DNA from 3 places in the Peribacillus sp. FSL K6-1552 genome. Region 3 is predicted to be linked to each of the others. Evidence: riboswitches for the same ligand, from Rfam matches in the RefSeq annotation. Region 3 holds a riboswitch; each other region holds the start of a gene.
What was found. A riboswitch is a leader RNA that binds a small molecule or an ion and turns the genes downstream of it on or off. The one in region 3 is predicted to bind cobalamin.

Region 1 (6,013 bases), 2.1 Mb from region 3:
GCTTGAGTATCCTTATCAGGGGTATCATGACGTTCACTAGTCTCCATCTTTTTCTGCTCTGCATTAGCTGGAGTGTCCGTCTCCGAATTCTTTATATCATCCTGTTTCAAGTCCGAATTGTAAAATTCAACTTCTCCAGTGAATCCCTTTGTTGGTTCAAAGGGAACCCAGCCAATTCCAGAGAAATAAACTTCTACCCAGGAATGAGCATTATTATTCGTTACCTTATAAACGGATTCACCCTTATAAATTGATTTTTCACCTTCAGTATAACCCTTTACCCACCTAGCAGGTATATTGGCGGCACGTAGTAAGACGACCATTGCGGTTGAATAGTTGTCGCAATATCCAATCTGGGTCTCGAATAAAAATTGATCGACATAATCTTGATTTGCCTCTGGATACGCAATATCATCCTTTGAATAAACAAAATCAGGACCATCAAAATAATTTTCAATGGCTTTCGCTTTATCGTACCAATTTGTTTCATTAATTGTAAGCTGCGATGCCAATTCATATATTCGATTAGGTAAGCCCTCTGGAAGCTGAGTATTTTTATCCATTAAGACACCCATCGTTTCATCCGGCTCTGTGACCTTCCTTAGCTCAGCCATATCAAACCTCGGCATATCATAGGTCATTTCATATTCTTTCAATAGAAGGCTTTCGCCGTCTTCCTTTTCGGAAATGATTTTGTCCATATCCTTATAAAACTTGAACTCTTTTCCTTTTTTACCCTCGACCTTTTTTAAATAACCGGACTGCGGATGAAGAATATGAGAATACAATTCCATCATGGATACTTTCACTGACATTTCATCTGCTTTTACTACCTCTGGAATATCGTAAGTATTTAACGAAGTCATTTCCTGGCCGTTAGAAAAAGTAAAAAAGTCTATTCCCTCTAAAGAAACCCATCCTTTTCCAGTATAGACATCTTTGTTCTCCACTTTCCAGTAATGACCTGCAGGAGCATTGTTATAGAAGACAATAGAACTATCTGGCTCTATCGATCCGCCAAGTTCCGAATCATCTTCATCATACCCCACCCTTTTGTCTGTGGAACTACTATCTTCTTTCATCACTTTATCTGAATAAGAAGTAATATACGGAACTGGATCCGGCCATTGTGGAGAGAACTTAGGGGCACCAAAACCGAAAAGGACACTTATCACAATCATCCCCGTTAGTATCAAGATCCATTTCTTGATAGGAGCCCTTGAAAACCTAAGCTGCTCCTGAATGGACAGACGCATCAAGGCCAGCAGACCGAGCATTGCAAAACCAATAATGATGATTCTTATCATTGCCTTATCACCATCATAGGGAGTATATGTATCAAGTATCGATATAAAAATCACCGTTAACATAAAAAAGAAAAAGATACTTTGCTTCACCATCACCCAGTAATGAATCAAATATGTCACAAGCCAAAGAAGCAAGAAAAATAGAAAAGTTCGAAATGGATTTGAAAGTAACTCCCATTTGCCATCGTATATATTTGATAGATTGGCTGTGAAATCAAGCAGATAGCCTTTAAACCATGAAAATTCAAATAAAGCGGTTTTCGAATGAAGAAACTGTACTGAAATCATTATATAAACACTTAAGAGGGCACAGCGGATTAGCCAATGGAAGTGGAAATAATGCAGTAGTAGGGAAAAAATCACAAACAGAACAAAAACAACAATATTCCCTGTATCCGTGAGTTTCTCAACAGGCCTTAACCATTCTGTGATCAACAACAGACCAAAGGTATACAGAAGAACATGCATCCACTTTTCCAACAAGGGGGTTGAAACATTCATTTCATCATCACCTCTCGTCTGTCGTGTTGCAGATACCCCTGTTCAAGAAAGCAAACCTTTATTCCCCGTGATACTGCTGCGGCTCTTGATTTTTTTTCCTCATCTGTAAAGTCTGCTGGGTTTTTCACACAAAACAACGTTAATCCTTGATTAGCGCGGAATGCACTCAATACTTCTACCTTTTCTAATGTTAATTCCGAGACAATGAAAATCACAGCTGTGTTGGCCGGCAGAATTTCCTTCCTTATGATCCCGTTCCAAGTGGTTATCCTACTCGGTTTTTCTTTAGCAAGGCGGTAAAAAATCTTTCGTTTCTGGTTATTGCCTCCTCCAGTCGGTAAGATTTGCCTCGATCCCGTACTAGCGAAACCAATCTCTATGCCTTTTTTTAACATGGCATGTACAAAGGAAGCCGTCATTACAATTGCTTCTTCGAAGAAAAGCGATTCCTGATTATCAAGTATGATAAACACATCACGGTTTTTCTGAACTTCAAATTCCTTTGTCATGATTTCACTTGTTCTAGCCGTTGCCTTCCAGTTAATCCAGGATAACTGATCACCTGGCTGATACTCTCTAACTCCAGATACTACTGATTGGTCTCGCTGTGTTTTTTTTGTTGATCCCACTTGTCCCTGATTGAATACACGCTCAAGATCTCTGTAGGCAAGCTCATGATATGAAGGGAAAACAGTGATTTTTAAAGGTGAACTATATGTCGCTTCCCTTTCAAAGACGCCAAAAAAGTCTCCTGTCCTGAAACGGATTGTTTGAAATGTATGCTCACCCCGTGGCAACTTGTCCAAAGTATATGTCATACTGAATGTATGCCTGAAACCCGGAAAGACAAGTGTTTTTCTTTGCATCCCCCTATTTTCCAATTCCTTCGGCAACTCTTCCTCTACCATCAAATATAAAAGAGGCAGCCTGTTTTTACGGGTAACAGTTAAAGCTATTTCTACAGAATCGCCTGCTCGGCATTCTCTTTTACTGACCTTTCTCTCAACGATAATGTTATTAATCGGATAAAAAAGTAGAATCGTAGAGTACACAGCGAACGGCAAAAATGTATAAAAAATAAACCAACTGACAAAACCGCCTTGAAACATCGCAAAAGAAAAGGAAATCGCTATAAGTAATAACAAGCCAATCACACTCATGTTTTCCTTTAAGATGCTGATCAAGTTCCGCATTAGGTCACAGCTCTCTTCACAGGCACTTGAATCGTCGCAACAATCTCGTGAATCACCATGCCAGCATCCACTCCCTCATAATTCGCTTCTGGCTTCAGGATAAGTCTGTGGGCAAACACGAACGGTACTAAATATTGCACATCATCCGGTAGAACATAATCTCTGCCCTGCAAAAGTGCATAGGCTTGGGCCGCCTTCATCAATGCAATCGATCCACGTGGACTCACCCCTAAATATACTCTCTCATGCGTACGAGATCGATTAGCCAAATTAACAATATACCGCTTTATCGTGTCATCCACTATCACTGCTTTAGCCTCTTCCTGTAAAGCTATTAATTCCTCTAAAGTAATAACAGATTCTAACTCTTCAAGTGGTGCGGCATATTGAGCTCGGTGCAAAACCTCAATTTCTTCGTCCACACCCGGATAGCCCATTTTCATTTTTAATAGAAAACGATCCAATTGCGCCTCTGGAAGTGGGTATGTTCCTTCGTACTCAATGGGATTTTGTGTTGCCATAACGAAAAAGGGTTTCTCCAATCCCCTTGTAACCCCATCAACCGTCACACTTGCCTCTTCCATTGCTTCAAGCAAGGCAGATTGTGTTTTCGGCGAGGTCCGGTTTATCTCATCGGCTAAAATAATATGGCCCATGATTGGTCCTGGTCTAAAAATAAATTCTTGTTCCTTTGGATTGAAAATTGAAACACCCGTTACATCTGAAGGTAGTAAATCAGGTGTGAATTGTATACGCTTAAAGTTTGCGCCTATCGATCTTGCCAGTGCTCTGACCATGACAGTCTTACCTACACCAGGAACATCCTCCAATAAAACATGCCCCCCAGAAAGAAGTGCCACGATGCTCAGTTCTGCTATATCTCGTTTTCCAATAATCACTTTTTCAATATTCCCTAAAATCTTTTCCAGTTTTTGATTTACCTGCTTATAAAGCATACTCTACCTCCTAAGATTACCCTATTACTCTTATATAACACCTATTATATATTCTTTATACTCGATATGTATTTTACATTAACATCCAATTAAACCTTACATTGTAAGTTTACTAGATAATTCGCAAACCATAAACGAATTTCTCTAAAAATATTCATACTGCTTTAGGAAAAAGGTATGGTAAACTGTTGCTAAGTGAATATAAACCTTGCAGAAAAAGGTGCTGACTTGTCAGCTTAATAGGGAATTTGGTGTAAAACCGAAGCTGTTTCCGCAACTGTAAGTGCTAATGAAATAAGATAAATACCACTGTTTGAGGATAAAGATTCACATCGATAACCATTCATCCTGTTCAAATGGGAAGGTTCTTAGAGTAAAATGACGCACGAGCCAGGAGACCTGCCTTTTTTATCGTATTATGCTCTTCGGAAGATAGGAGGATTGTACGGCAGTCTTCCATCTTTTTCTGTTACAGATACATAGGTGATTGATGCCGACCAATGCCCTTGGTCGGCTTTTTCTTTTGCTGAGAACAGCGATACTGAGGTGATTCATCTAACTATGAAGAGGAGGAAGAGTTATGGCAAAGAAGGATTTTCGTTTTTTATGCTATCCATACATGCGCGAATCCGTGTCTACCGTCGATTATGAAATACGTACCGACTCTTTGACGACACAAATTGGCTTGGCCGCCTCGCTTACAAAGGATGTTCCGGATGTATACCGAGATTTAATGGAATTGTTGCCGATGGCTTATCATTTAAATGGTTCAGTCCGTGGGAAATTGGCCATTACCGACAATGATCTGAAACGTCTAAGTGCAATCTACGACCATTATGTCGCAGAAGTTAAAGAGCATATTGAGACATTTGTGCTTCCGCAAGGTTCAACCGCCGCCTGTGTTCTGCATACTTGCCGTAGTGAAGCCAAAAAGTCAGTCCGTGCTTTACACAAGGTTAGTTTAGAAAGGGAAATCCCTGGAATTCTCTTTGATTACGCCCATTTGCTTGCAAATGTTCTATTCGTGATGGCTGTCTACGTCAATAAGCAACATGGTATAGAAGAGATTCCTTTTATCAGCAAATCATACCCAACCAAACCCATGAAGAAGAAAACGGAGGAATAAATAATGAAGAGAATCGTACGATTTAGTTGGATTTCCATCCTGATGCTTGCCTTTTTCCTTACCGGATGTGGAGTAACGGATGACCAGACGACAAAGGAAAAGAAAGATACTAACAAGACAGAAGAAGTCAAAGGCTATACCGTTACCGATGATACAGGAAAGAAAATAAAATTTGATAAAATTCCGGAAACAGTAGTTTCACTTCAACCAAGTAATACAGAAATTTTATTTGAACTAGGGCTGGGAGATAAGGTCGTTGGCGTGACCGACTTCGATAATTATCCAGAGGAAGCAAAGGATATTGAACATGTTTCCGATTCGGTGAATATCAATGCAGAGAAAATTATTTCCTTAAAACCAGATGCCATTATTGCTTATACCATTGGTGATGAAACGACGATGAAACCACTTGAAGATGCTGGAATCCCAGTATTCATTATAAAATCCGCGACAAATTTTGATGATGTATATGGGGATATTGGGCAAATCGCTGAAGTCATGGGCGTAACTGAAAAAGGCGAAGAATTGGTGAAAGATATCCAAAACCAAATTACAAGTGTTGAGGAAAAAATTGAAACATTAGATGAAAAGGAACAAACCTATTTTGAAATTAGTCCAGCTCCAGAAATCTATACAACAGGATCGGAAACCTTCCAACAAGAAATTCTAGTAACTGCAGGCATTGAAAACATCTTTGCCGATCAAAAAGGCTGGGTTAAAGTTTCAGATGAGGAAATTGTCAAACGAAACCCTAATGCTATCATTACAACTGCTACCTATGCAGATGATGCTGTTGATGAAATTAAATCCCGTAAAGGCTGGGAAGATATCAACGCTGTGAAAAATGATCAAGTCTATCTACTTGATGAAAATATTATGTCACGTCCTGGGCCAAGGATTGGTGAAGCTGTAGAGCTCGCAGCAAAGACC
Region 2 (12,650 bases), 140 kb from region 3:
AACAATCGCAGCTGCGCTACGCGCCATACTCGCACAGTTGACAATTAACAAGACAGGACTTTCAGTAATCATGCTGATTTCAGCTGTTGACCCCGTATTCGATAAAGGATTTTTTCCATCGAAAAAGCCCATGACTCCTTCGATAATCGAGATATCCGCTCCAACGCTCGCTTTGTTAAGTATTTCTCGGACGATATCGTGCTCAAACATCCAGCTGTCAAGATTTCGTGAAGTTCGCCCTGTTACGGCTGTATGATAGGTTGGATCAATATAGTCAGGACCACATTTAAAACCCTGAACGGTATACCCTTTCTTCTGGAGGGCTGCCATAATTCCGATGGTCAATGTCGTTTTTCCGACCCCGCTTCCGGTGCCAGCAATAACTAATCTTCTATCGCTCATAAATATCCCCCCTTCCTTATAAAGGAATAATCCCTACTGAAATGGTGACATTTCCCGATTTTTTCTTAACCAGCTCCAGTTGTTCCGCTCCTGTAAAAATTCTAACAGCTGGCTCACTCACCCCATAAGCACCTGTGTATTTATATACTGTGTCTGACGGAGCTTCAATTTTAGCCTGATTAAGTTCTTCCGGTTCAAAATACACAAATTCCCAACCGTGTTTTTGAACGACTTCGAGCAAACCAATTTCATCTTTCTTTATTGAAATTGTACATATTGCTTTAACACTTTTTATTGAAAATGATAATTCCGCTAATGTTTCCACAATTACCTGCTCAATTTCAACGGCTGATGTTCCTCGATTACAACCGATTCCAAGAACAATGACTTTTGGACGAAATACAATACCATTGTCCAGAATCTTATTTTCAGTCTGCCTAAGCTCCCGATGAGTAACGACTAAGGCTGCTTGAGGCTTTGCTTTAAGGGCGTCATCAATTGACGGATAAACGATTATTTGTTCAGGTAATGCTGTTTCATACGTCCACCAGTTCCGTTCACCCGACTCCTGAACGATTGCAACATGCTCTTCATTAACAACGGACGCACTGACTGGCGTTAATTTTTCCGCAGAATCCCAAACCCAGCCAAAGCGCTGGCCAAATAAATCGACAGGAATTGTTTTTTGTACATCTGATGCAGTTGTAATAATTGCATTTGCATCAAGCGCTGCTGCAACTTCCTTGGTAAGTTCATTTGCTCCTCCAAGGTGTCCTGACAAAACACTGATAACATTCTCCCCTTTGTCATCAATGACAACAACTCCTGGGTCCGTTTTTTTATCCTTCAAAATTGGAGCAATCATCCGGACGACGGCACCGAGTGAAATAATTAAAATGATTCCTTTATATTCCTTGAATAAAGCGGGTAACAGCATACGGACACTTCCCGAAAAAAGCTGGATTTGTCTGTGCTCTTCATCCCCTTTTTCAAACTTGCTCATGTAATATAGATCAGAATTTGAAAAAACAGTGTGTAATTTTCTTGCTAGTTCTACACCATGCTTTGTAATCGCTACGATTGCATAAGTATGTGACCGTTTTATGGGGGCAAGTTCCTCTTCTTTTAATTCAATGATCATGGCTTGACACCTTTTCGGAAACCGTGGGTAAAGCTCGCATCATATAGTTTGGAACGGTATTCATCTTTATCATGGATATTAGGGTCTAACGCCCATCCAGCCAAAATCATTGCATGCTTGCGGATTCCATTTTTACGCATATCATCATCTAAATTCACTAAGGTAGTACGAACAATTTTTTGGTCCGGCCATGTTGCCCTTTGAATGACTGCAACAGGCGTATCATCTTTCCACCCCGCTGTTTGGAGTTCTTTGACGATTTTTTTTGTTAAGGTTGCGCTTAAGAAAAGGGCAATCGTACAATGATGACTCGCTAAATCTCGTAATTTTTCGAATTCTGGAACCGGTGTCCGTCCTTCAGCTCTCGTTAAAATAAGTGTCTGAGTTAAATCGGGAATCGTCAGCTCGGCGCCAATTGCTGCTGCTGAAGCAAATACTGAACTAACACCAGGAATCACCTCATAGCCAATATCCTCTTTCTTCAATAGAGCAATTTGTTCCATGATTGCACCGTACATAGCAGGATCTCCTGTGTGAATACGTGCTACCATTTTTCCTGCTTTAACACGATCAACCATAACATCAACAATTTCTTCCAAATGCATTCCAGCCGTTTTCAGCACCTCGGCATCAGGTTTTGCCTTTGCAATCAATTCTTCATTTACTAATGAATCCGTATATAAAATAACGTCTGCTGTTTGGAGAATATTCAATCCTTTTACCGTAATCAAATCCGGATCTCCTGGACCAGCACCTACAATATAAATTTTCACTTTCTCACCACCATCAAAGTTAAGTATTCTAATTCAAGTCCTTCCAATTCACTTAAGTTCCAGATTACTTCTTCATCGGAAGTGACTTTGGTTACAACTGAAGCCTTTTCAAGCAAATCTAAATCTTTTAATACAGTTATCATTAAATCGATTACTTTTGCGACTTTAATGAACACTACAGCATCATGATCTTCAATCGCCTTCTTCATCGCTTCATAATCATCTCTTGCAGGAATAATCGCGACATGATCATCGCCATCTGCCAAAGCAATGCCCAATCTTGAAGCTGACCCGTTAAACGAAGAAATGCCTGGTACCGTCTTAATCTCAACTTCAGGATGCAACTCCTGCATCAATTTCATCATATGTATGAACGTACTATATAAAAGCGGATCTCCTTCTGTAACGAAAGCAACATCTTTACCTTCATATAACTTTTGCCAAACCTTCTCAACTGTTTCGTTCCATTCCCGATCCAAAATCGTTTGATCCTTCGTCATCGGAAAAACAAGTCCGAGCATTTCCTTCTCCTCAGGCCGAATGTATACTTCTACGATACGATGGGCGTAGCTTTTGCTACCTTTTCTTTTTTTCGGATACGCAATAACTGGCGATTCCTGAATGACTCGAAACGCTTTTACTGTAATAAGCTCCGGATCTCCAGGACCGACGCCAAGACCATATAATGTACCAAGATTACTCATTCATGTCTTCCTTTCGTTGTGCAGTAATGATATAAACCGGATTCAGCGGTACAAATCTGTTCATTCCTAAAATAGGTTTGCTTCGTGAAATTTGAGCGTGCATGATGGAGGTTTGAAAACCTGCTTCTGCAAATGCCTCGTTCGCACGGTAAAGATTTTCTATCGTAGCGGCATTAAGGACAATCCTTCCGCCTTTTTTCAAACGATTGCAGCAAGTATTGATGAGGTCTACCATCTCTCCGCCTGTCCCACCGATAAAAACGGCATCCGGATCAGGAAACGTTTCTAAGCCTTGTGGTGCTTTTCCATGAATCGCCGTTAAATCGGTACGAAACTTACGTTGGTTTTGTAAACAATTTTCTAAATCCGGCTCATTTTTTTCAATCGCAAAAACTTGACCTTCAGGTGAGAGCTTCGCAGCTTCAATCCCCATTGAGCCCGTACACGTCCCAACATCCCAGACGATGCTGCTTTTCTTAAGGTTTAACGCATGAAGGCTTAATACTCGAATTTCCTTTTTGGTAATGAGACCTTTATCTGGCTTCCGCTGCGAAAATTCTTCATCTTCAATGCCTAAAGACCAGCTCGGTCCTTCAGATATCTTTTTCAAAATGACGACATTTAACGGAGAGAATTTCCGCTCTATCATTTCTTCAAGTTCATACCAGCCTGAATATTCATTTTCTCCTTGAAGATTCTCCGCCACAAATGCCCGATATTCTGTCATACCAAATGATAGAAGATATTTAGCAAGTTGATTAGGACTATTTTCAACGTCAGTAAGCAATGCAACTTTTGCTTTCCCATCGATCCGTTGGGCCAACCCTTTCATACTTCGACCATGAACACTAACAAGGAAAGCATCTTGCCAGCTTTCACCCATTTTGGCAAAAGCGAGTTGAACTGAACTAAAATATGGGTATACTTCTATATTCATCTTGCTGGAAAGATAGCCGCCAATTCCGTAAAATAGCGGATCACCAGAAGCTAAAACGACCGTCGGACGAGTCTCTTCCTGTAGTCGTTCTACAACTGCTTTCATGCCGCCCTTTATGACAATCTTCTTTCCTTGATAATTCGGGAAGAAGGACAAGACCCTCTCACCGCCGATAAGCACTTCACTTTCTTCAATCCATTGTGCATATTGAGGCAGTAAGCTTTCTTGACCGTTATCTCCTATCCCGATTAATTTAATCGATTGAGTCAATTCCAACAGCCCTTCCTAGTAATTGTCCTTTCAACGAATAAATCGCCGTTTCCATTTCAATGCCGCCCTTCACTTGCTTTAATCCTGAGTGACAGCAGGCTTCACAAAGTTTATTGAAGAATTCTTTGTTATCAATCTCGGCCATCATATCACCGACTTGCGATGCGGTGTTTGCGTTCTTAATTTCAAAAACAAGGTTATCATCTGCTCCGACACTTTGGGCAATTTCAGATAAAAAGCCGAAGTCGACTGGTGCACTTTTTGAATGCACCATCATCACACCTTGTGCAACTTTCGAAAATTTCCCCATCATACCAACAAGAGATACCTTTTTAATTCCCTGTCTTTTGCATTGCTTTAGCGAGAAGCCTACAAAGTCACCCATTTCAATAAAGGCTTCTTCAGGTAACCCCTGAAGAAGACCCATTGCATACTTTTCGCTTCGACCACCTGTCGTTAAGACAAGATGATCACAGCCACCAGCTTTAGCAACACTAATCGCCTGGACAATACTTGCCATATATGCGGAACTGGAAAAAGGAACGACGGTGCCCCTTGTTCCCAAAATGGAAATGCCACCGACAATCCCTAACCGGCCGTTTAATGTTTTCTTCGCAATTTCTTCACCTGCTGGTACGGATATAACGACTTTCACACCTCTATTAACCTTAAATTCTTCTAATGTTTGTTGCACGGTTGTTAAAATCATTTTGCGCGGCACAGGATTAATTGCCGCTTCTCCGACAGGAACAGGAAGACCAGCTTTGGTCACGCGACCAACACCAATCCCTCCATCCAAGATGATGCCAGGTGTATCTACCCAGCTGACAGTAGAAATTATATGTGCCAGATGAGTGGCATCTGGATCATCGCCAGCATCTTTAATTGTTTCTGCACTAACTGAATTTTCCGTTATATCATATTTCTCAATTGTAAAAGTAGCATCTCTACCTATTGGCAAAGAAATCGTTGCCTCCTCAAGTGCATCACCAGTGATCAATGCGATCAATGCCGCTTTAGTTACTGCTGTTGAACAGGCTCCGGTCGTATACCCATGCCGCATTTGGGAGGGATCTTTCTTGACTTTCTTTTCCATGATTTAACCTAATCAGCTAAAAGGGAAATCGCATTCAATGCCGCAACCGTGACAGTACTTCCGCCTTTTCGGCCAACATTTGTAATAAATGGCACTTCGGTAATTTTTGCTAGTTCTTCTTTTGATTCCGCGGCAGAAACAAATCCAACAGGCATACCAATAATTAAGTCGGGTTTAGCAATCCCTTCTTTAATAAGACGAATGAGTTCTAACAATGCTGTTGGTGCGTTACCAATGGCATATATCCCGCCTTCATTTTCCTTTACGGCTTTTTGCATCGAAATGATGGCTCTTGTCGTTTTCAATCGTTTTGCTTCAACCATTACATCTGGGTCTGAAATATAACAATGCACGTCCCCGCCATGTTTTTGAAAACGTTTTTTCCCCGTTCCACTTTCTATCATTTGAACATCGGCAATAACATGTCTTCCTTTGCGGATTGCTTCCACACCAGCTTGAATGGCATTTGGATGGATAATTACACTTCTTCCTAATTCAAAGTCTGCTGATGCATGAATTACACGGCGAACTATCTTCCACTCGTCTTCTGAAAAATCATGATTACCCATTTCTTCAGCAATAATTGAAAAACTATAATCATATATTTTATCTGGATCAACCGTTAGGGGTTTAAAATCTGTTTTAAAATCCATCGTACATTCCTCCTATTTTTCGTTTAGTTGTTTTTTCAAATCGGCAATGACCAGATTAAAACTGGAATGAACATTTTTATAATCAACATCGGGACGAGAAATCATAATCGTCTCAATTCCACATTCCAATGCTGCTTCCAATTTCTCATCAACAGATCCAACCTTGCCACTTTCTTTTGTAATCATTAACGTGACACCATATTGATTGTATAGCGCTTTGTTCAATTCTTTTGAAAATGGACCTTGAACCGCGACTATATTTTTTTGCTCAATGCCTAACTGAGCACATTTTTCCATATTATCAATGCGCGGAAGCATTCTCGCTATCACTCTTGTATTCTCCAGACCTACTAACTCTTTAGCAAAAATCGCTAAGGTTTTACTTCCAGTCGTTAGCATAATAACTCCTCGCTTTGTAGCAGCAAGCTTGGCGGCTTCAGCATAATCACGAACCATAATCAATTTCTCATTCTGGAATCGTTGACTTTCACGTTCATAACGAATATAAGGAACATTTGCTTCCTGTGCTGCCTGAAGAGCGTTTTTCGATGCTTCTTCTGCAAATGGGTGACTTGCATCAACTACCGCATGAAATCCTTTTTCGATGATTAAAGATGCCATATCTGTTGCAGTTAATCGTCCAATTTGAGTTGTTATCTTCGCATCTTGCAAACTTTTTGCTGCCGACTCGGTCACTACCGTTGCCAAAACTTGGAATCCCACCCGTTGGATTTCGATCGCTAATTCCCTTGCATCGCTTGTTCCCGCTAAGAACAAAATCATTTTGTCGTCCCCACCACTTGCTCATCATGGTCATGGTGGTCATGTCCATGGTCTGTTTCATGACCGTGATCGTGGTCATGGTGGTCATGCCCATGGTCGTGGTCGTGATCGTGGTCATGATGATGATGGTGATGGTGGGCATGGCCATGTTCCTCCACATGTTTACGATAGTTTTCTAGATCACGGGTACCACTTGATCTTCCTTCGCTAGCTTCGATTACACGTTCTTTCAGTATGGTTTGTAATGTTGGATGATAACCAAAGTATTTCGCCAAAACAAATTCATGCTCTGGATATTGGTCTTGATAGCCTGTTAGCATATTCTCCATTCTCTCCATTAACACACCTGTGAAGAGGAAATATGGAAGCATCACTATTTTTTTGGCACCTAACCGAATACAGCGTTCAATGCCTTCATCAACAAACGGATCCGTAACACCCATGAAGGCATTTTCGACCCACTTCACATTTAATTTTTCCCACAATAATCGTGAAATTTTATAAATATCACTATTTGCATCAGCATCACTTCCACCTCGACCTATCAGCAATATTGCTGTCTCCGGATGTTCCGAAGATGTATCGAATCCGACTTCCTCAAGGCGATCTGTCAGAATCGTTAATACTTCATGGTGAACCCCAATCGTTTGTCCATATGTGAATGTAACCGCTGGATACTTATTCCTTCCATCCTCTATTTCAGCTGGAATATGTAATTTTGAATGTCCTGCATGCAACAAAATAATCGGAATGACGATAACTTCAGTGGCCCCTCTTTTTATGCAATTGTCAATGCCTTGGGATATATTTGGCGTGGCAAATTCCAAGAAGCATGTTTCAATTAATAAAGAGTCGTCCATTGTCGGAATCATATTTTTAATAAAACGAATAACTTCTTCGTTTCCAGAAGCTAGTCTGCTTCCATGTCCTACGAATAATACTGCTTTCATTTGTTATCCCCCTCTTGATTAGTCTTCACAAGGCGCAGGCTCTATTTTTATTTTGGGAGCAATGTCTTGATATAAATAGCCCTGTATCTTTTTCGCCCGTTTGAAATATTTAAATAGTCGTTCATTAGGATGAGCATTTTGTTTATATTCGTTGACAATGTTTGTAATTAATTCAACTAGTTGATCCGGTTCAATTCCTTCTGCAACTGGTTGACCAGGATGAGCCGTTCTGCCAACAGGTTTCGCTCCAAGGAATAAATCAAATTTCCCTTTTCGGAAAACGATCCCGATATCATCCATCACTGCACTATAACAAGCCATTCCACACCCATTAAAACCAATGTTCAGTTCCTTAGGCATATCAATCCCACCAAGCACCCTCTGTATTTCATCCGCGTAAGGAATGGATTCCACTTTTTCACCATCACAGAAATCACAGGCTTTTAAAGTCAATACATCCCCAATTGGCGATAATAAAAAGTTTGCTGATTGCAATTTTCCAGTAATAACTTCTGGATCTGTTGTAGGAATCTTTAAAACGATTTTATGATTTGGCGTGTATTCCATCGTTCCCTTTTCTCCAACAACTTCTGCAAGTGTCATCATTTGTTTCGGAGTAAATTGCTTGTTCGCCACACCTGGGCTAACGGCAAGCTCGAATACCGACTCAATTTTTTGCTGAACAATCGGCGTAATTGATTGCTGAACGGTTTGACCCTTAACTCTTGTGAGGGCTTCCATTGCCACTTCAAAAGAAGTGCTCTTTTTTTCTGGTGCTTTTGTAAGCAATCCAACTCCGCCAGTCGCCTCGGTGTACGCTTCCTGCATAGAACCCGTTTCTTGATCTAATGCCCAAGGTTCTGCTTCTTTTTGCAAGCGTTGATGCGGCTTCAATGGTTGCTTTTCCGAATTCAATGTATACTTTCTTTGATATCCACGTGGCGTGATGATTTTGTCATCATATAAAAAGGTAGATGAATTTCCAATAATGACGGTCGTTAGCATCCCTATATCGTGATTTAACATGTCTTTCAAATTGGTTATCACAATATCCTGACGATCGCGATAAGCACTTTTTACCAATCCGACAGGTGTTTCGGGCGAGCGGTAACGCAGTAAAATGTTCTGTGTTTCAACAATTTGCCTAGTCCGTCTACCGCTTCGAGGATTATAAAGTGCAATGACAAAGTCAGCCATTGCTGCAGCCTCCACTCTTTTGGCAATCAGATCCCAAGGCGTTAAGTGGTCACTGAGGCTGATGGTACAGGAATCATGCATGACAGGTGCACCAAGTAAAGACGCACATGAATTGATGGCAGAAATACCAGGAATGATTTCAATGGCTACTCCCGTTTCTTCTTTCCAGCCTTTTTCAATCAATACTTCATAAACCAGCCCTGCCATTCCGTATACCCCTGCATCACCACTCGAAATTACAGCTACTTTCTTTCCCAACTCCGCCTGTTTCACTGCTTCTTGTGCACGTGATACTTCTTCAGTCATACCTGTACTTATAATCGTTTGATCTGTAAGAAGGCCCTGTATAAGTTCCACATATGTTTTGTAACCAATGATGAAGTCACTTTCTTGAAGGGCTTCTACAGCACGTTTGGTAATATGTTCAAAATTCCCTGGTCCAAAGCCAACGACAAATAATTTACCGTTTGTACTCATTTAGACATCTCCTTTTACGACTTGTCTTTTGAAATTCCTGTTTGAGCTGGAAAATCTGGATTAGGAGTCATTTCTCCATTAGTAAATTGGTAAATCATCTGTGGAATAAACTTCTCATCATCGAGATTATGGACAATCTCTCGTCCAAAATCAGGTGAATCCACTCGATACCATGTCCCTTGAGGATAAGCAATCACAACGCAGGCATCCTTACACCTTCCGTTACAGCGAGTTCTAGTAGTATGAATTTTTTGATTCAGACCTTGTGAAGTAATTTCATCACGAATTGCTTGCGTTATTTCTTCGCCACCTTTTTTCATGCAACTGCTGCCGTTACAAATCAAAAGATGCGAGTTTGTGCCTTTTAAGTTCCAAGTTGTCATCTTCTTCCTCCTAAATCTGAGAAAAGGCAAAATAAAAAACCTTAACTGTTAGAGTTAAGGTTTTAAAAAAACTATATGAAAAGGGAGCCTCCAGCAAGCAAAGTGAAACTCTCAAAATCTCCATAGTCCTTCTACCTTTCCCTCCGAAAAGTATCACACAATTTTAAAAGCAGGTTTCCTGGCTTACGCTTCAATTTACTTTTGTCCCTTCCCAGCTCTAGGCCAGTGGTTATCGACAATTTCATCAGCGTTACAGTAGCGGGGGCTGCATCGGATTCTCACCGATTTCCCTATTATCCCTTGCGTGTTCATACAAGAGCACTTTTAAATTGAAATATTTGGTTTTATAATAATATATTTCTAGTTAACTTTATCTATCATATAACAACTTTTTTAAAATTCAATAGTTTATTCCGACTGTTTTGAAAAGTTTAATGGTGAAAATCCAGCTTCATGCCTATCCTCTCTGCGATTTTATCCTTCTCAAAAAAAAATATGAATAGAGTGTAGATGGAATCATTGCTTTATGGTACAATAAACGAGAATTTTCAAAAAATTACATAAGTTTTATGGTGCTAGATTCCTCGGAATTTAGCTTAATAGGGAAGTCGATGTAAATCCGACGCGGTCCCGCCACTGTAAAGGGAAGTCCTAATACGTAAAGAATAATCCACTGTCAAACGAGATGGGAAGGATGTATGAGGATGATGATCCAGAGCCAGGAGACCTGCCATGAAGCGTGAAACTGTTTCAACCTACGAGGATGGGTGTGCGGATCAGGCAGATAAGCTAATATTTGTATTATGCTGCAAACTTACTGTTCATTACGCACTTCTTTCTTTTTGAGAGAAGTGCTTTTTATGTTGCCCGCCACTTCTCTTCTCAGCTTTAATCATTAAAAATAAAAGCGTTGAAAGGAGAACAAATGAAAAAAGCCAATTGGAAAATACTTTATTTTGTCATTTTACTACTCTTCGTACCAAAGAAAGCAATGGCCATGCATATTATGGAGGGCTTCTTACCGATCGAATGGGCGATATTCTGGTGGGCTGTGACACTTCCATTTTTAATCTTGGGTTACCGTTCCATTAGGTCTAAAGTGAAGGAAAACCCAGAAACAAAAATGATGCTGGGTCTGTCCGGCGCATTCGTTTTTATTTTATCAGCCCTAAAAATCCCTTCCGTTACAGGAAGCTCTTCACACCCTACCGGCGTCGGCTTAGGTTCAATCTTGTTTGGGCCACTGGCCATGAGTGTCGTCGGTTCTATTGTTCTGTTATTTCAAGCTGTATTACTAGCTCATGGAGGACTAACTACTCTAGGAGCCAATGCATTTTCCATGGCTGTTTGCGGACCGTTCATTGCTTATTTTGTATTCAAAGGCGCTACTAAATTAGGTTGGTCCTTTTCTCTTGCTGTTTTCTTAGCAGCAGCTTTCGGAGATTTGGGCACCTATGTGATAACTTCTGTACAACTTGCTTTAGCTTTCCCATCGGAGGTAGGTGGATTTATGGCCTCATTCACTAAATTTTCAGGAATCTTTGCCCTTACCCAAATACCTTTAGCAATCAGTGAAGGTTTATTGACAGTCGTTGTCATGAATTTCTTGAAGAAATACAATCTAGGCGAATTGAAATTACTGCGAGTGTTATCTAAGGAGGCTCGTTAGCATGAAAAAAAGTTTATTGTTGCTTTTTCTAGTCGTCATACTTGCTATAATTCCGTTAATCACCCAACAAGGAACAGAATTTGGTGGAGCTGATGGAGTGGCGGAAGAAGCCATCACTAAAATCCAACCGGAATATAAGCCTTGGTTCAACAGTATCTGGGAGCCGCCAGGTGCAGAAACCGAAAGCTTATTGTTTGCTCTCCAAGCCGCGATTGGCGCCGGATTCATAGGATACTTCATCGGCGTTATGCGACAAAAAAATAAACAGGCCGTTCAAGAAAAGGACGAACAGGCAAAACATGTTACTCATAGATAAATACGCCTATTTCAACCGGCTAAAGCATGTACATCCTTTAGAGAAAATGATTTTTGCCCTCTCCCTTTTGTTGTTTTCTTTAGCAGTGAGGGATACGACCGTCTCACTCATCACCTTTACAGTGATGAGTGCTTTTATCATTTTCGGGGCAAAAATCCCAATCTCTTATTATCTAAAATTACTCTTATTACCTGGATTTTTTGTACTATCAGGTACAATTACCATCCTTTTTTCAGTCGCAAGTAAATTTACTTCAATACCAAATGTATGGTGGTCCTGGAATTTCGGCAGCTGGCAAATATTTATCAGCGAAGACAGTATAAAAACGGTAATTGGTCTAATCGTTGTCGTATTAAGCAGTATCAGCTGTTTATATTTCCTAACCTTAACTACTCCCATCACAGTTATACTATATGTATTGCGTAAGCTGAAACTGCCTTCATTGCTGATTGATTTAATCGAATTAACTTATCGCTTCATCTTTATTTTTTTAGATACAGCTATGGCCATTCATCAATCACAGTCATCACGGCTTGGGTATAGTTCAGTGAGGAAGGGAATTCGATCTCTCGGGTTACTCATATCTTCCCTGTTTTTAGGAGTGTTTCAGCGCTCTGAACAATTAACGATGGCAATGAACGCAAGAGGGTATCAAGAGAATATTTCATTTATCGATGACTCTTACACTTATTCCTCTCGTAATTGGCTGATTACCATTGTAACTCTAGTAAGCTTATTCTTTATTTATAGATATATATAAATTGGGGGCAGTTCGATAATGGAAGAACATATTTTTAATATAGATGGCCTCACCCATCAATTCGCAGATGGGACGTTCGCATTAAAAGATCTTTCTCTAACTATTCAAAAAGGTAAAAAAATTGCTTTATTAGGCAATA
Region 3 (12,650 bases):
TTAAAACAAGAAATTCAGGTCATAAGAGAACAAGGCTATGCGATGAGTAAAAGTGAACGTGTAGTTGGATCATTTTCGATTAGTGCCCCAATTAAAGAGCGGTATAACAAGGATTTTTTATCTATTTCCTTGGTTATCCCAACAGCAAGAGTAGATGAATCAAAAATAGAATTGTATATAAAACTTGTAAAAGAAACTGCATTTAATATTTCAAAAAAATTATCTTAAATAATTATAGGGGTGACGATATGACTGATTTGATTTTTAAAGTACAAGAAGGTGTGGCTACAATTACATTAAATCGACCGGATGCAAAGAATTCATTCAGTATACAGATGATTAATTCATGGATTAAGGCTTTAGAAGAAGTAAGGGACAACGATGATATTCGGGTTTTAGTTTTGACTGGAAATGGCAGTGCTTTCTGTGGAGGCGGCGATCTTAAAGCAATGAAAGAAGGGCTAGGATTTTTGAATCTTGATGGGGATAATGAACAGGATTTTTCTACTACAGGATTAAATCGGAAGAATAGTTTATGGAAGTATGTTCAACGAATTCCACTTCTAATGGAAGAAATAGATAAGCCGACAATTGCTGCGATTAATGGTGATGCCATAGGTGCAGGACTAGATATGGCTTTACATTGTGACCTGCGAATAGCTTCATCAAGGGCGAGACTTGGCGAAGGATACGTAAGACTAGGGCTTGTACCAGGTGATGGTGGTGGTTATTATTTACCTCGACTGATAGGGTTGGACAAAGCACTTGAACTATTATGGACAGGAAGAATTATTGATGTAGAAGAAGCTTTCGATTTAGGAGTCATTACACGACATGTCCCTCATGATTCGTTGATGGAGGAAGTTTATCAGTTGGCGAGTAGTCTTGCCAGAGGTCCGCAACAAGCGATTCGGTTGATAAAACGAACGGTGTATCATGGTCAAAAGACAGACTTAAGAACATCGCTCGATATGGTTTCCTCCTTTATGGGGATAGTTACCGAACATCCAGATTATCAAGAGGGCATGAATGCAATGATGGAGAAACGTAAGCCAAACTTTAAATGATTCAGATAATATTAACGTTGTGAGCAAATTAAATGAGGTATAAAGGCGAAAAAAATTGTGAAATTAAATCATTCTTTATTTCTTGGAACAATTAGTAGAGGAAATTTAGTTTAGGCGTTTAGAAAGAACAATAGGTTGATAATCTATGCTAAATAACACTTTCAGGGGTGAAATTGTATGGTAAAGCGTTTAGAGTTACAATCAGTAGAATTATCAGGAAAGACAGAAGAGCTAAGAAATGAAGTTCGTAGTTTTCTTAAGGAGGAATTGGAAAAGGGTTCTTTTGTGCCCCATTGTGATTCATGGCTAAGTAAATATGATCCTGAATTCAGCCGTAAGCTTGGTCAGCGTGGATGGCTTGGGATGACTTGGCCTAAAAAATATGGCGGACATGAACGAACAGCATTAGAACGTTATGTTGTCACTGAAGAATTGTTGGCTATCGGTGCCCCTGTTGCAGCACATTGGTTCGCAGATAGACAGTCAGGTCCTCTTTTATTACGTTATGGAAATGAAAGTCAAAAAGCAGAGATACTTCCACGCATTGCTAGAGGTGAGGTATACTTCTCAATCGGACTGAGTGAAGCAAATTCAGGTTCAGATTTAGCATCAATATCAACAAGTGCGAAGAAAGTTGATAAAGGCTGGCTACTTAATGGAAGTAAGGTATGGACAAGTGGAGCTCATTTCTCGCACTACATGATGACACTATGTCGAACCTCACCTAGAACAGAAAATAGACATGAAGGTTTTAGTCAATTAATTGTAGATTTATCATCGCCAGGTGTAACGATACGTCCTATTCGGTTAATGACAGGGGAACATCATTTTAATGAGGTCATCCTAGAAGACGTGTTCATTCCGGATAGAATGGCTGTCGGAAAAATTGGAGATGGCTGGAAACAAATTTTGGCTGAATTGGCTTTTGAACGAAGTGGCCCAGAGCGCTTTTTAAGTACATTTCCATTATTTGTTGAGTTAATTCGTGTCTTACAACAGGATACATTAGATAAGCACCGTAACATCTCCATTGGAAGATTGGTGGCCCATCTAACTACATTACGTGAGTTATCTTTAGGTGTGGCACGTTTACTTCAAAAAGGTATTTCTCCCGACATTACTGCTGCTTTAGTAAAAGATTTAGGTACCCAGTTTGAGTGTAAAGTCGCAGAAGTCGCGCGTTTACTTGTCTCATTACCATCACAGAACTCGAATCCACGTTTTAATTCTTTGTTAGCTACAGCAATTTTACACTCCCCTGGTTTTACACTTCGTGGTGGTACAACAGAAATATTAAGGGGAATTATTGCAAAGGGGGCAGGAATAAAGTGATTGACTTAAGCCAGATTATAGAGGATACATCTCGGAAATTGTTAAAAGACTTATGTACAAAAGATCTTATTGATGATTCTGAAGAAGGTGAATTTCCAGTTAAATTATGGAAAATGTTAAATGAAACAGGCATGACGACTATAGGGATATCTGAAGAATCCGGTGGTTCTGGCGGTAGTCTAACTGATGCATTTAACTTCTTAAGAATTGCAGGAAATTTCTCTGCTCCGGTGCCTATCGCAGAAACTTTTATAGCGAATTGGATTTTATCCAAAGCCGGTTTACCTATATCAAATAAGCCTATGACACTAGTATTAAGTTCAAAAGAGCAAAAAATTAGTTTTACAGAAAAATCAAATGGTTATATTATATCTGGTTCAGCAAAAAACGTTCCATGGGCTCGTACGGCTCAAACAATTGTAGTTTTAGGAGATTCAGATGAAGGAAAAATGGTATTTATTGTAGATCAAGATGCATGTCAAATTGAGCCAGGAAAAAACCTCGCAGGTGAATCAAGAGATCACCTGGATTTCAAAAATGTATTTGTGGAAAATAAATCAGTTTCGGGGTGTGTGGAAATTGATGAAGATAAGATATTGTATTTAGGTGCATTAGTTCGTTCCGTTCAAATGACTGGGGCGCTAGAAAGAGTTTTAGAACTTAGCGTTGCGTATTCAACTGAACGAGAACAATTTGGAAGACAAATAGCGAAATTTCAAGCCGTGCAGCAACAGATAGCAATTTTAGCAGGTGAAGTTTCCGCAGCAAAAGCGGTTACTGATTTAGCAATCAAGGCGTTTATAGCAGAAGATGGAGAAAAACAAATCATGATAGCTAAAATTAGAGTAGGGGATGCTGCCAGTCTTGGGGTACCCATTGCACATCAAATTCATGGTGCAATGGGTTTTACGGATGAACATTCTTTGCAACATAGCACTAGAAGACTTTGGTCATGGCGTGATGAGTTTGGAAATGAGGATTTTTGGTCTCAAAAACTGGGTGAGGAAGTTTTAAGTTCAGGGGCGGATAATTTATGGGCGTTAATTACTTCGATGAACAGTAAGATTGTTTAACAGTGTAGTAGAAATGATATAAATGAAAGCGATTTCAAAAAATTACTTTCGACTAAACATCCAAAACAAGGAGGAATGAAAGATGAAAAAGATTCTTAGCTTGCTTGTAGTATTGATGCTGGCTGCTATGTCTGGCTGTGCCCCCACACCACAAAAATCAACCGGTGCCTCAGGGGAAGGAACTACAAAAAAAATCACTATTGCCGGCAATGGTGGAAAAATCGAGAAAATAATTCGTGAAGAAATTGCACCGAAATTCAAAGAAGAAACTGGCATTGAAATCAATTATATTGCTGGTTTATCAGGTGAGATTCTTTCAAAAGTAGAATTACAGAAAAAAGCTCCTCAAATTGATATTGCTTTCTTTGTTCCATTAGATGTACCTCGTGCAAATGAAAAAGGGCTTGTTGAAGTCATTGATGAAACAAAGGTGCCTAACTTAAAAAATGTTGATTCTCGTTTTATAGCTATAGATAATGTTGCCGCACCTGCATTTGGTCTTGTTAATGCTCCTGCATACAACACAGAATCTTTTAAAAAGAATAAAATCAAGCCAATAGAATCTTGGAATGACCTAGCGAGTCCTGCATATAAGGGGAAAACAGCATTTGCTGATATTTCTAACGACTGGGGCTTTAACACCCTATATTCTTTTGCGTTGGCCAACGGAGGTAGTATAGATAACTTAGAACCTGGGTTAAAAAAGGCAAAGGAACTAGCCGGATATTCCTCTACTTTTTATAAAAATTCTACTCAGATGATGCCCGCTATTCAACAAGGGGCAGCCGATGTTACTGTAATGGGAAGCTATGTAATTGCTGACCTAGCAGTAAATTCTGGTTTACCTTTGAAAATGGTCGTGCCAAAAGAAGGAGTATATATGCACGCCTTTAGTGCAACGTTGGTGAAAAATTCTCCAAATCAACAAGAAGCAATTGATTTTATTAACTACTTAATTAGTGAGGAATCACAAAAAACATCTGCAGAAGCAGGATTCTATCCTGTTCTTAAAGGTATGAAGCTACCTGAGAAATACGAAAGCGTCATTGGACTAAAAGAATCAGATAAGACATATAAGCCTGATGTTAAGAAGTTAGCTGAAATCCGAAGTGAATGGACAGACAGGTGGTCAAAAGAAGTAACGCCTGAACTTGGAAAACTATTAAAATAAATGTTTTAAGAGGCTCTCTATATTTTCGATAGGTTTCTAGTATGGCAATAGGCAACCTTGTAACGTTTGAGGCAACTCTAGCTAAGGTTCTTCAATTAGAGATTTTATTTATAATCACTTTTCTTAAATATGGATAATGGTGTGCATTTCCTAATATTCAATTGTATTCGCGTACTCTATCCAATAAAGGACCTCAATATGCAAGCTAAGCTCTCTTCACAAGAAAAGAGGGGAGTTTTTGCTTTCTTCCAGCTGCACTACCACTACCTTAATGAATGATATTTGCATATGTTTTTTATGTACGGATGATATATGATAAAACGTATAAATCCGTTCTCTACAGTAGGAGTTAATATGTTTTAAAAAACAGAAAGGAAATCAATTCTTTTCATGAACTTTTTAAGTAGGGATCCAACTGTTTTCCCGCTATTGAACCATGAAGCCCTATGGTAGAAAGGAGAAAATATGATCATCAGGCTTCAAGCCTACTTACTTAGTGGAGAAGCACCCTTACATCTTATTGAAGGCCTATTGGAGTTAGCGACTCCTGTTCATGCACAAGTATATTCAAGAGTTTATCAAGTTCTTGGCTCAAATGTAATGTTTTTGGTGAGGAGAATCCATGTTTCAAGGCTGTATTTATTAATTCTTTCCTCATTGTCTCTATTTTATTATGTAGCAGTTCCATACTTTCCAACGAAAATCCCCTCAAAACCTTTCCTTTATTGTAGTATATTTATTATTACATAAATTAGGATGATTTTAAATATTATAGTAAGTATTTACTTATTTAAAGTAAACAAATTCTGACGGGAGCAATACAAATCTTCCTCACTATCATTCGATATATGTCGTTACAGATAACTATTCATATATAAAATTATTACTTCCATACATAACGAGCCGTTAAAAAACATCAGGACTTTAATTTGATATAGCATAAATTTGCAATAACGAATATAATTTGTATTAGGTAAACTTTTTTTGGTTTTATTTTCATATAGTGAATATCTCCATTTTGAGAGAGTTGTAATCGTAAAACTGTATAATTTAGGAGAATTTAAAATTTGTTGAATTTTAAAGAGAACCTGTTTATTCTCCTTTTTACTAACTGTATTTCGTTTATTGCTAGATGGATAGGATTAGTAGCTGGGTTTATCAAAAATTACTTAGAGATGAAACTAATAAAGTGTTAAGAAGTAACAAATGGTTTCGACAAAATAATTTTAGGATAGACAAGCTCTATTATTTACTATGAATATGAGGGAAAATTTCATATAGTATTGGAATGGGTATATTCGTTTAAATGCGAATATTTAAAAGGGAAGCCGGTGCAAAATCCGGCACGGTCCCGCCGCTGTAATGGTGAGTCCTATGCAAGGAAGTCACTGGATAATATCCGGGAAGACGCATGGAGATGATGAACCTAAGTCAGAAAACCTGCCCGTTCTAAAAATGCTGTTAAACCTACGGGAGATAGGGAGGTGTTAGAGTGCTAGAAGACGAATTTGTTCTTAAACTATAAGCATTTCTGACCGTTAAATCTGGTTGGAAATGCTTTTTTATATTTCGTAATTTTTCAAATAGATAAAATTCCATAATTGAAGGTGAGAAAACATGTTTTTAAAACGGTCTAATTTATTCCATTCTTTTGTTGGACTACTAGTAATTTTCACAATTTTTGTTACTGGTTGCAGCAACACAACAATAGATCAAGAAAATACATCAGATAAAGATAAACAAAAAGTTGTTACTTTTTCATGGCCAGGGGATATAGGTGACTTAAATCCACACACATATTTTCCGAATGAGTTTTTTTCCCAGGCTATGGTATATGAATCCCTTGTTTATTACGGTGAAGGCGGAGAAATTCAGCCTTGGCTTGCAGAGAGCTGGGATATATCGAAAGATGGAAAAGAATATGTATTCCATCTGAGGAAAGATGTTAAATTTTCCGATGGTTCCCTCTTTAATGCTGCAATCGTTAAGAAAAACTTTGATACCATTTTAGTTAATCGCAAACAACATGAATGGGTGGAATTAATTAACCAAATCAAAGGTACTGAAATAATAGATGAATATACATTTAAACTTATTTTGAACAACGCGTATTATCCAACTCTTCAAGAACTAACTTACATCAGACCGTTGCGATTTGTAGGCGAAGCTGCTTTTCCTGACAGTCAAAACACATTTAAGGACGGACTCAAGTCTCCGATTGGCACAGGACCGTGGGTATTGAGTGAATATAAGAAAAATGAGTTTGCAGTTTTTAAAAGGAATGAACAGTATTGGGGTACTAAACCTAAAGTAGATAAGGTGGTTGTTAAAGTCATTACTGACGGTGAGTCAAGAGTATTAGCTTTTGAGAAAAAAGAACTCGACTTTATTTTTGGAAACGGGGTCATAAGCCAAGATTCATTCCAATTTTTGAAGAATTCAGGGCAATATGAAACCAAATTGTCAGAACCTACAGCTACAAGAACGCTGCTTCTTAACTCAAATAGAGAAGCGACTAAAGATCTTAAAGTTCGGTTAGCGCTCCAACATGCTTTTAATAAACAGGCTGTTATTGATAAGATCTTTTATGGTATGGAAAAAAAGGCTGATACTTTGTTTCCACCTATTTTGCCATACACGAAAATTAATATAGAGCCTTATGAATATGATGCAGAAAAAGCAAAACAGTTATTGGATGAAGCTGGATGGAAACAAGTGAAGGGGAAACCATTTAGAGAAAAAGACGGAAAAGAATTGCAATTGGAATTACTGTTTAATAGTACAGACAACATCCAAAAGTCAATCGCAGAATTTACCCAAGGTGATTTTAGAAAGCTAGGAATAGATGTTAAGTTGACTAGTCAAGAAACTAATACTTTTTGGACAAATGCATTTCAAGGTGAATTTGATTTATTATTTACATCTACTTGGGCTGTACCATTTGATCCACATTCCTATTTAGCAGCTATGACGACAAATACGGAAAATGGTGGTCCAGATTATAACGCTCAATTAGGGTTGCCAATAAAAAAAGAAATAGACCAGAAAATTAAGAAAGTATTATTAACTACAGACGAAGAAGAGAGAAAAATACTATATTCAGAAATATTAACGACATTGCACGAACAAGCAATTTATTTACCGATATCTTATCAGTCTAATATAGCAGTATATCAAAAAAACATTAGTGGAGTAGATTTTTTACCTCAAGAAGCTGAGGTCCCTTTAACTTCAATTGACGTTAATTGAAGTGGGGATACTTAAAAACAACTTAAGGAGTGCTACATGAGTTGGTTTATTTTTAAACGTCTCACAAGTTTAATTCCAATTTTATTAGGAATTTCTCTCATCACTTTTATCTTGCTTCACTTAATTCCTGGAGATCCGGCAGTAGCTTACTTAAGGGCGTCACATATTCCTCCTACGGATGAGACAGTGGCAGCCCTTCGAGTTGAGCTTGGATTAAACAAGCCTTTATATGTCCAGTATTTTGAGTGGCTGGGAAAAGTGTTGCAATTGGATTTAGGGATGTCTTATGTGTCCAATAACTCTGTATGGGAAGAAATTGTGGTACATTTCTTCCCAACAGTTCAATTAACATTTGCTTCGCTTATCTTTATTGTTGTTATTAGTTTACCCTTAGGAATGTTTTCTGCTATTTACAAGGGGAAATTTGTTGATCAGTTTAGCAGAATATTAGCCTTTGTAAGTGTCTCTATGCCAACCTTTTGGCTTGGCTTTCTCTTGATCTATTTTTTATCAGTAAAGTTAGATTTATTTCCTGTATTGGGAAGGGGGACTTTGGCTCATCTAGTGCTTCCTTCCTTGACATTGGCTTTTGCGTATATAGGTACGTATATGCGATTGCTTCGTGCTAGTATGCTGGGAAATTTGAATGAGCCATTTGTTGTTTATGCTAGAGCGAGAGGGTTGCGCCAAAGACTAATCGTTATCAGACATGTCTTAAAAAAGTCCTTACTACCTGTGATAACTGGACTTGGCATGAGCTTCGGTAACATGCTAAGCGGAGCGGTTATTGTTGAAACAATTTTTGCTTGGCCCGGCATGGGACAGTTATTTGTCACATCTATATTAAATCAAGATTATCCGATGATTCAGGGGTGTGTATTATTTATGGGTGTGATCTTTGTGGTCTGTAATCTTCTTGTGGATCTTACATATTCTTTCCTGGATCCTCGTATACGCTGGGAGGGAGAGAAATAAGAGTGGTGCAAAACGTGAAACGAAAGCTGATGACACATAAGCTCATGATGATCAGCATCATGATTATTTCCTTCCTGACAGTATTGGCTCTTTTTGCTCCTTTTTTGGCTCCTAATGATCCGAACTTGATTGATATCGTTCAGAAGCTGCAAGGGCCCTCATCTCAGTTTCCATTGGGGACTGATCATTTAGGGAGATGTATTTTGTCCCGATTAATCTATGGAACACGAACCTCGTTGGGAACAGCTTTCCTTGTCATGGGATTAATGATGATTATTAGTATCCCACTTGGTATGTATGCAGGCTTTATAGGGGGTAAGGTTGATTATCTTTTCATGAGAATGTGTGACATACTCATGGCATTCCCAAGCTTTCTTCTATCCCTTGCTTTAGTCGGGATTTTAGGACCGAGTCTTGGCAATCTGATTTTGGCGATGGTGCTTGTCCAATGGGTTTTTTATGCACGCGTCATTCGAGGTATGGTACTTAGTGTAAAGGAGCAAAACTTTGTCTTAGCAGCCAAAATATGCGGGACACCAAGGAGTATCATTATCATCAAACATATCTTACCTGCCATCATCTCTCAAGTTGTTGTATTAATCTTTATGGACATCGGAGGAGTTATTTTGGCGATTTCTGGTCTCTCTTTTCTAGGTCTGGGCATACAGCCTCCAGATGCAGAGTGGGGAATGATGATCAATGATAGTAAGCCATTTTTTAGAGAAACCCCTTCATTGATGCTGTACCCTGGGATGATGATCTTCATCGTTGTGATTGCTTTTAACTTGTTTGGCGAAGCTTTGAAGGATGCTCTAGACCTAAAAAAGGAATAGAAGGGAGGATAGAAGATGGGACAAGACCCCATTCTAACTGTAGACAATTTGAATGTTATTGTAACGACACCGTATGGAGTGACTCAAACTGTCCATGATGTCAGCTTTAAGCTCGAGGCTGGGAAAGTGTTGGGCCTTGTCGGAGAAAGTGGATCAGGGAAAACGATGACATGCATGTCTTTGTTAAATCTTTTACCTGAAAAGGCAAAGGTGGTACAAGGGAGTATCAAGTTTAAAAATATTGATCTTTTAAATGTTTCCACAGAAGACTTAAGGAAAGTACGGGGTAGTGAGATCGCTATGATTATGCAAAACCCTATGATCGCCTTTAATCCTGTGAGGACGATAGGGCGGCATTTTATTGAAACACTTAGAACTCATTTGCCCATAACGAAGCAGCAAGCGCGGAAAATAGCTGTGGAGTATTTAGAAAAAACGGACTTGCCTAATCCAGAGAATGTCTTGAATCAATATCCGTTTCAGCTAAGCGGCGGGATGCTGCAACGGGTTATGATTGCGATTACCATGTCTTTAAGTCCATCTATCATCATCGCTGATGAGCCGACGACTGCACTTGATTCGACAAACCAACTCCAGGTTTTGAAACAGTTGGATAAGTTAAGGAAAGAATACAATACATGCATTTTATTAGTATCACATGATCTAGGGGTGATTGCTCAGTTAGCTGACGAAGTAGCTGTGATGTATGGCGGCTATATCGTTGAGAAAGCACCAGTGTTGAAGTTGTTAAATAGCCCAATGCACCCGTATACCAAAGTCTTGTTGGAATCCAGACTTGGATTAACAAGAAGAAAGATAAGGATTGAAAAACGTGCCAGCGTTTCGCGCCCCAATTTAATAAATAGTGAAAAAACATGCCCATTTTTAGAACAATGTGAGGACGCAGATTATACATGTTCAAGTTATAATCTTGAATTTAAAGAGTATGAAAAAGACCATCTAGTACGATGTGTAAAATCAAGATAAAGAGTTAGGTGGATGAAGAGTGAGCTTGCTTGAGTTGAAAGGAATAAAGAAAACATACTTGTTGGGGAACCCTGTTTTTGGGAAGCGTAAATCTGTTGAAGCCATTAAGAGCATCTCTCTAACTATGGAAGAAGGAGTATGTTTAGGCCTCGTTGGAGAAAGTGGATCTGGAAAGAGTACCCTGGGTAAAATTATTCTGGGACTGGAAAAGCCGGATCAGGGAGAGGTATGGTTTCAGGGGAAGAGCCTTTATTGTTTAAAAGCAAAAGAATTAAAGGAGTTACGGCGAAATCTGCAAGTTGTCTTTCAAGATTGTTATAGCGCTGTTAACCCAAGACTAACTATAGGGGAGATCATTGCTGAGCCGTTAAGAAATTACGAAAGGCTTACGTCTGTTCAAGAGAAAAAGAAAGTACAGGAGCTTTTGGAGATCGTTGGGTTAAGCCCAGAAGATATTCGTAAATACCCATACCAGTTCAGTGGAGGACAGCTACAAAGAATCAATATCGCAAGAGCGATTGCCTTAAAGCCAAAGTTAATTATTCTTGATGAGGCTGTAAGTGCTTTAGATGTTCTTGTTCAAGTACAAATATTAAATCTTTTGGCACAATTAAAAGAAGAGTTTCAACTTTCATATCTCTTTATTTCCCATGATTTACAGGCAGTCAATTACATCGCAGACCGTCTAGCGGTAATGTACAATGGTGAGGTTGTTGAATGGTTAGATGATTTGGAACAACTTGAACGATTAAAACATCCTGTTTCTAAAAAGTTATTGTCTTCTGTGCTGCCTCCATATCCGGGAATATTGTGATGCGTTAATTATAGGTTTGTGATGTGGGAAATTAGGTTAGTAACGGAATATCTGAAAAATCAAGTGTTTAAGCTCCGCTGTAAAGCCATTCCATCTCTTATACTGGTATATCTATATGGGATTCCGTTCTCCGTTGTTTTTATCAATAATATAAGTGCCGATTTATTCTTTAATGAGGTCTAAAGTGAAAAACGCGATAGCGTATAATATCTGTGTTTTGTCGGCAGAATCTATCACCATCAAGTTAAAATTTTATGAAGATTTTAAACCAGTACCTTATTCGAATAAAACAAAGCCACCTATCATTAGAAGGTGGCTTGAATTTTTTAGAGTTTTCTTCAAGAATAGGAAACCATTATTAACAATCTTTATTCAAAAACAACAGCTTATCCGGTTTGGTATAACGGTACTTCATTAAAAACGTTCAGCAATATACTGTTCAGCTTTTTTTCAGTCTTTATATAAGGGGTCTAGGTAGTTTTTGCGGAAAACATGCGCTAAGCAAATTCTAGAATAAAAAAGTGACATTTATTATACTTTAGGACCATTTTTTGTGAAACAAAACTATTTTTCTTTTATTTTTCATCTGCTCAAATATGAACGGTTTTATTGAGAGATTTCTAACTATTTGTGCAAAACTAAACTTAATTATTCCTCAAAAACCTTTTTGCCTAAAACAAACCAGACATTATTGACGCCTTGTCCATTTATATCACCGGCCTGCTTATCTTTCACAAAGTAATAAAGTGGATGCCCTTTATAAGTTGTTTGCTTTTGTCCGTCATCTCTTATGATAGTTTTAAACTCTTTTTTGTTGAATCCTTTAGCGGAGATAATGTTATCTGCATGGAAAGGCGGCCAAATTTCACTACATTGACCTTTGCAATTACTGACGCTAGAATCATCTTTTGTGAAATAATAAAGGGTCATTCCTTCTTGATCTGCTAAATATGTCCCTACTTTGTCTGATCTTAGCATTTTAAGCTTGTACTTTTTTGACTCATCCTGAATTATATCCGTGATGGAGAAGGTCTTAACATTCACACGTGCAATAGTGAGATCCCGATTTAATACATAAGCCCGTTCCCCGTCGTGGCTAAAGACAATTGCTTGTCTTGGTTCATTGAAACCGTCAATTGTTTTAACTAC

Region 1: linked by a shared signal. The riboswitch ahead of NST21_RS01885 (hypothetical protein) and the one ahead of nikA (nickel ABC transporter substrate-binding protein) in region 3 are both predicted to bind cobalamin.
Region 2: linked by a shared signal. The riboswitch ahead of NST21_RS12520 (energy-coupling factor ABC transporter permease) and the one ahead of nikA (nickel ABC transporter substrate-binding protein) in region 3 are both predicted to bind cobalamin.

Annotation. Positions count from the first base shown of each region.
Region 1 is NZ_JBBOST010000001.1:386,489-392,501, reverse strand. Features, by position in the region: gene NST21_RS01900 (DUF4129 domain-containing transglutaminase family protein) at 1-1,808, opposite strand, end outside; gene NST21_RS01895 (DUF58 domain-containing protein) at 1,805-3,001, opposite strand; gene NST21_RS01890 (AAA family ATPase) at 3,001-3,957, opposite strand; cobalamin riboswitch at 4,159-4,378, shown strand; gene NST21_RS01885 (hypothetical protein) at 4,538-5,083, shown strand; gene NST21_RS01880 (ABC transporter substrate-binding protein) at 5,087-6,013, shown strand, end outside.
Region 2 is NZ_JBBOST010000001.1:2,582,813-2,595,462, reverse strand. Features, by position in the region: gene NST21_RS12575 (cobyrinate a,c-diamide synthase) at 1-402, opposite strand, end outside; gene NST21_RS12570 (cobalt-precorrin 5A hydrolase) at 419-1,543, opposite strand; gene cobM (precorrin-4 C(11)-methyltransferase) at 1,540-2,316, opposite strand; gene cobI (precorrin-2 C(20)-methyltransferase) at 2,313-3,020, opposite strand; gene cbiE (precorrin-6y C5,15-methyltransferase (decarboxylating) subunit CbiE) at 3,013-4,227, opposite strand; gene NST21_RS12550 (cobalt-precorrin-5B (C(1))-methyltransferase) at 4,211-5,323, opposite strand; gene NST21_RS12545 (precorrin-8X methylmutase) at 5,332-5,976, opposite strand; gene cobK (precorrin-6A reductase) at 5,989-6,759, opposite strand; gene NST21_RS12535 (sirohydrochlorin chelatase) at 6,756-7,709, opposite strand; gene cobJ (precorrin-3B C(17)-methyltransferase) at 7,728-9,383, opposite strand; gene NST21_RS12525 ((2Fe-2S) ferredoxin domain-containing protein) at 9,398-9,766, opposite strand; cobalamin riboswitch at 9,918-10,107, opposite strand; cobalamin riboswitch at 10,320-10,515, shown strand; gene NST21_RS12520 (energy-coupling factor ABC transporter permease) at 10,692-11,435, shown strand; gene NST21_RS12515 (energy-coupling factor ABC transporter substrate-binding protein) at 11,437-11,751, shown strand; gene cbiQ (cobalt ECF transporter T component CbiQ) at 11,735-12,511, shown strand; gene NST21_RS12505 (energy-coupling factor ABC transporter ATP-binding protein) at 12,530-12,650, shown strand, end outside.
Region 3 is NZ_JBBOST010000001.1:2,443,487-2,456,136, forward strand. Features, by position in the region: gene NST21_RS11910 (IclR family transcriptional regulator) at 1-228, shown strand, start outside; gene NST21_RS11915 (enoyl-CoA hydratase/isomerase family protein) at 249-1,067, shown strand; gene NST21_RS11920 (acyl-CoA dehydrogenase family protein) at 1,245-2,399, shown strand; gene NST21_RS11925 (acyl-CoA dehydrogenase family protein) at 2,396-3,472, shown strand; gene NST21_RS11930 (ABC transporter substrate-binding protein) at 3,555-4,643, shown strand; gene NST21_RS11935 (aspartyl-phosphate phosphatase Spo0E family protein) at 5,161-5,331, opposite strand; cobalamin riboswitch at 5,917-6,105, shown strand; gene nikA (nickel ABC transporter substrate-binding protein) at 6,261-7,892, shown strand; gene nikB (nickel ABC transporter permease) at 7,929-8,867, shown strand; gene nikC (nickel transporter permease) at 8,870-9,700, shown strand; gene NST21_RS11955 (ABC transporter ATP-binding protein) at 9,716-10,687, shown strand; gene nikE (nickel import ATP-binding protein NikE) at 10,707-11,501, shown strand; gene NST21_RS11965 (beta-propeller fold lactonase family protein) at 12,150-12,650, opposite strand, start outside.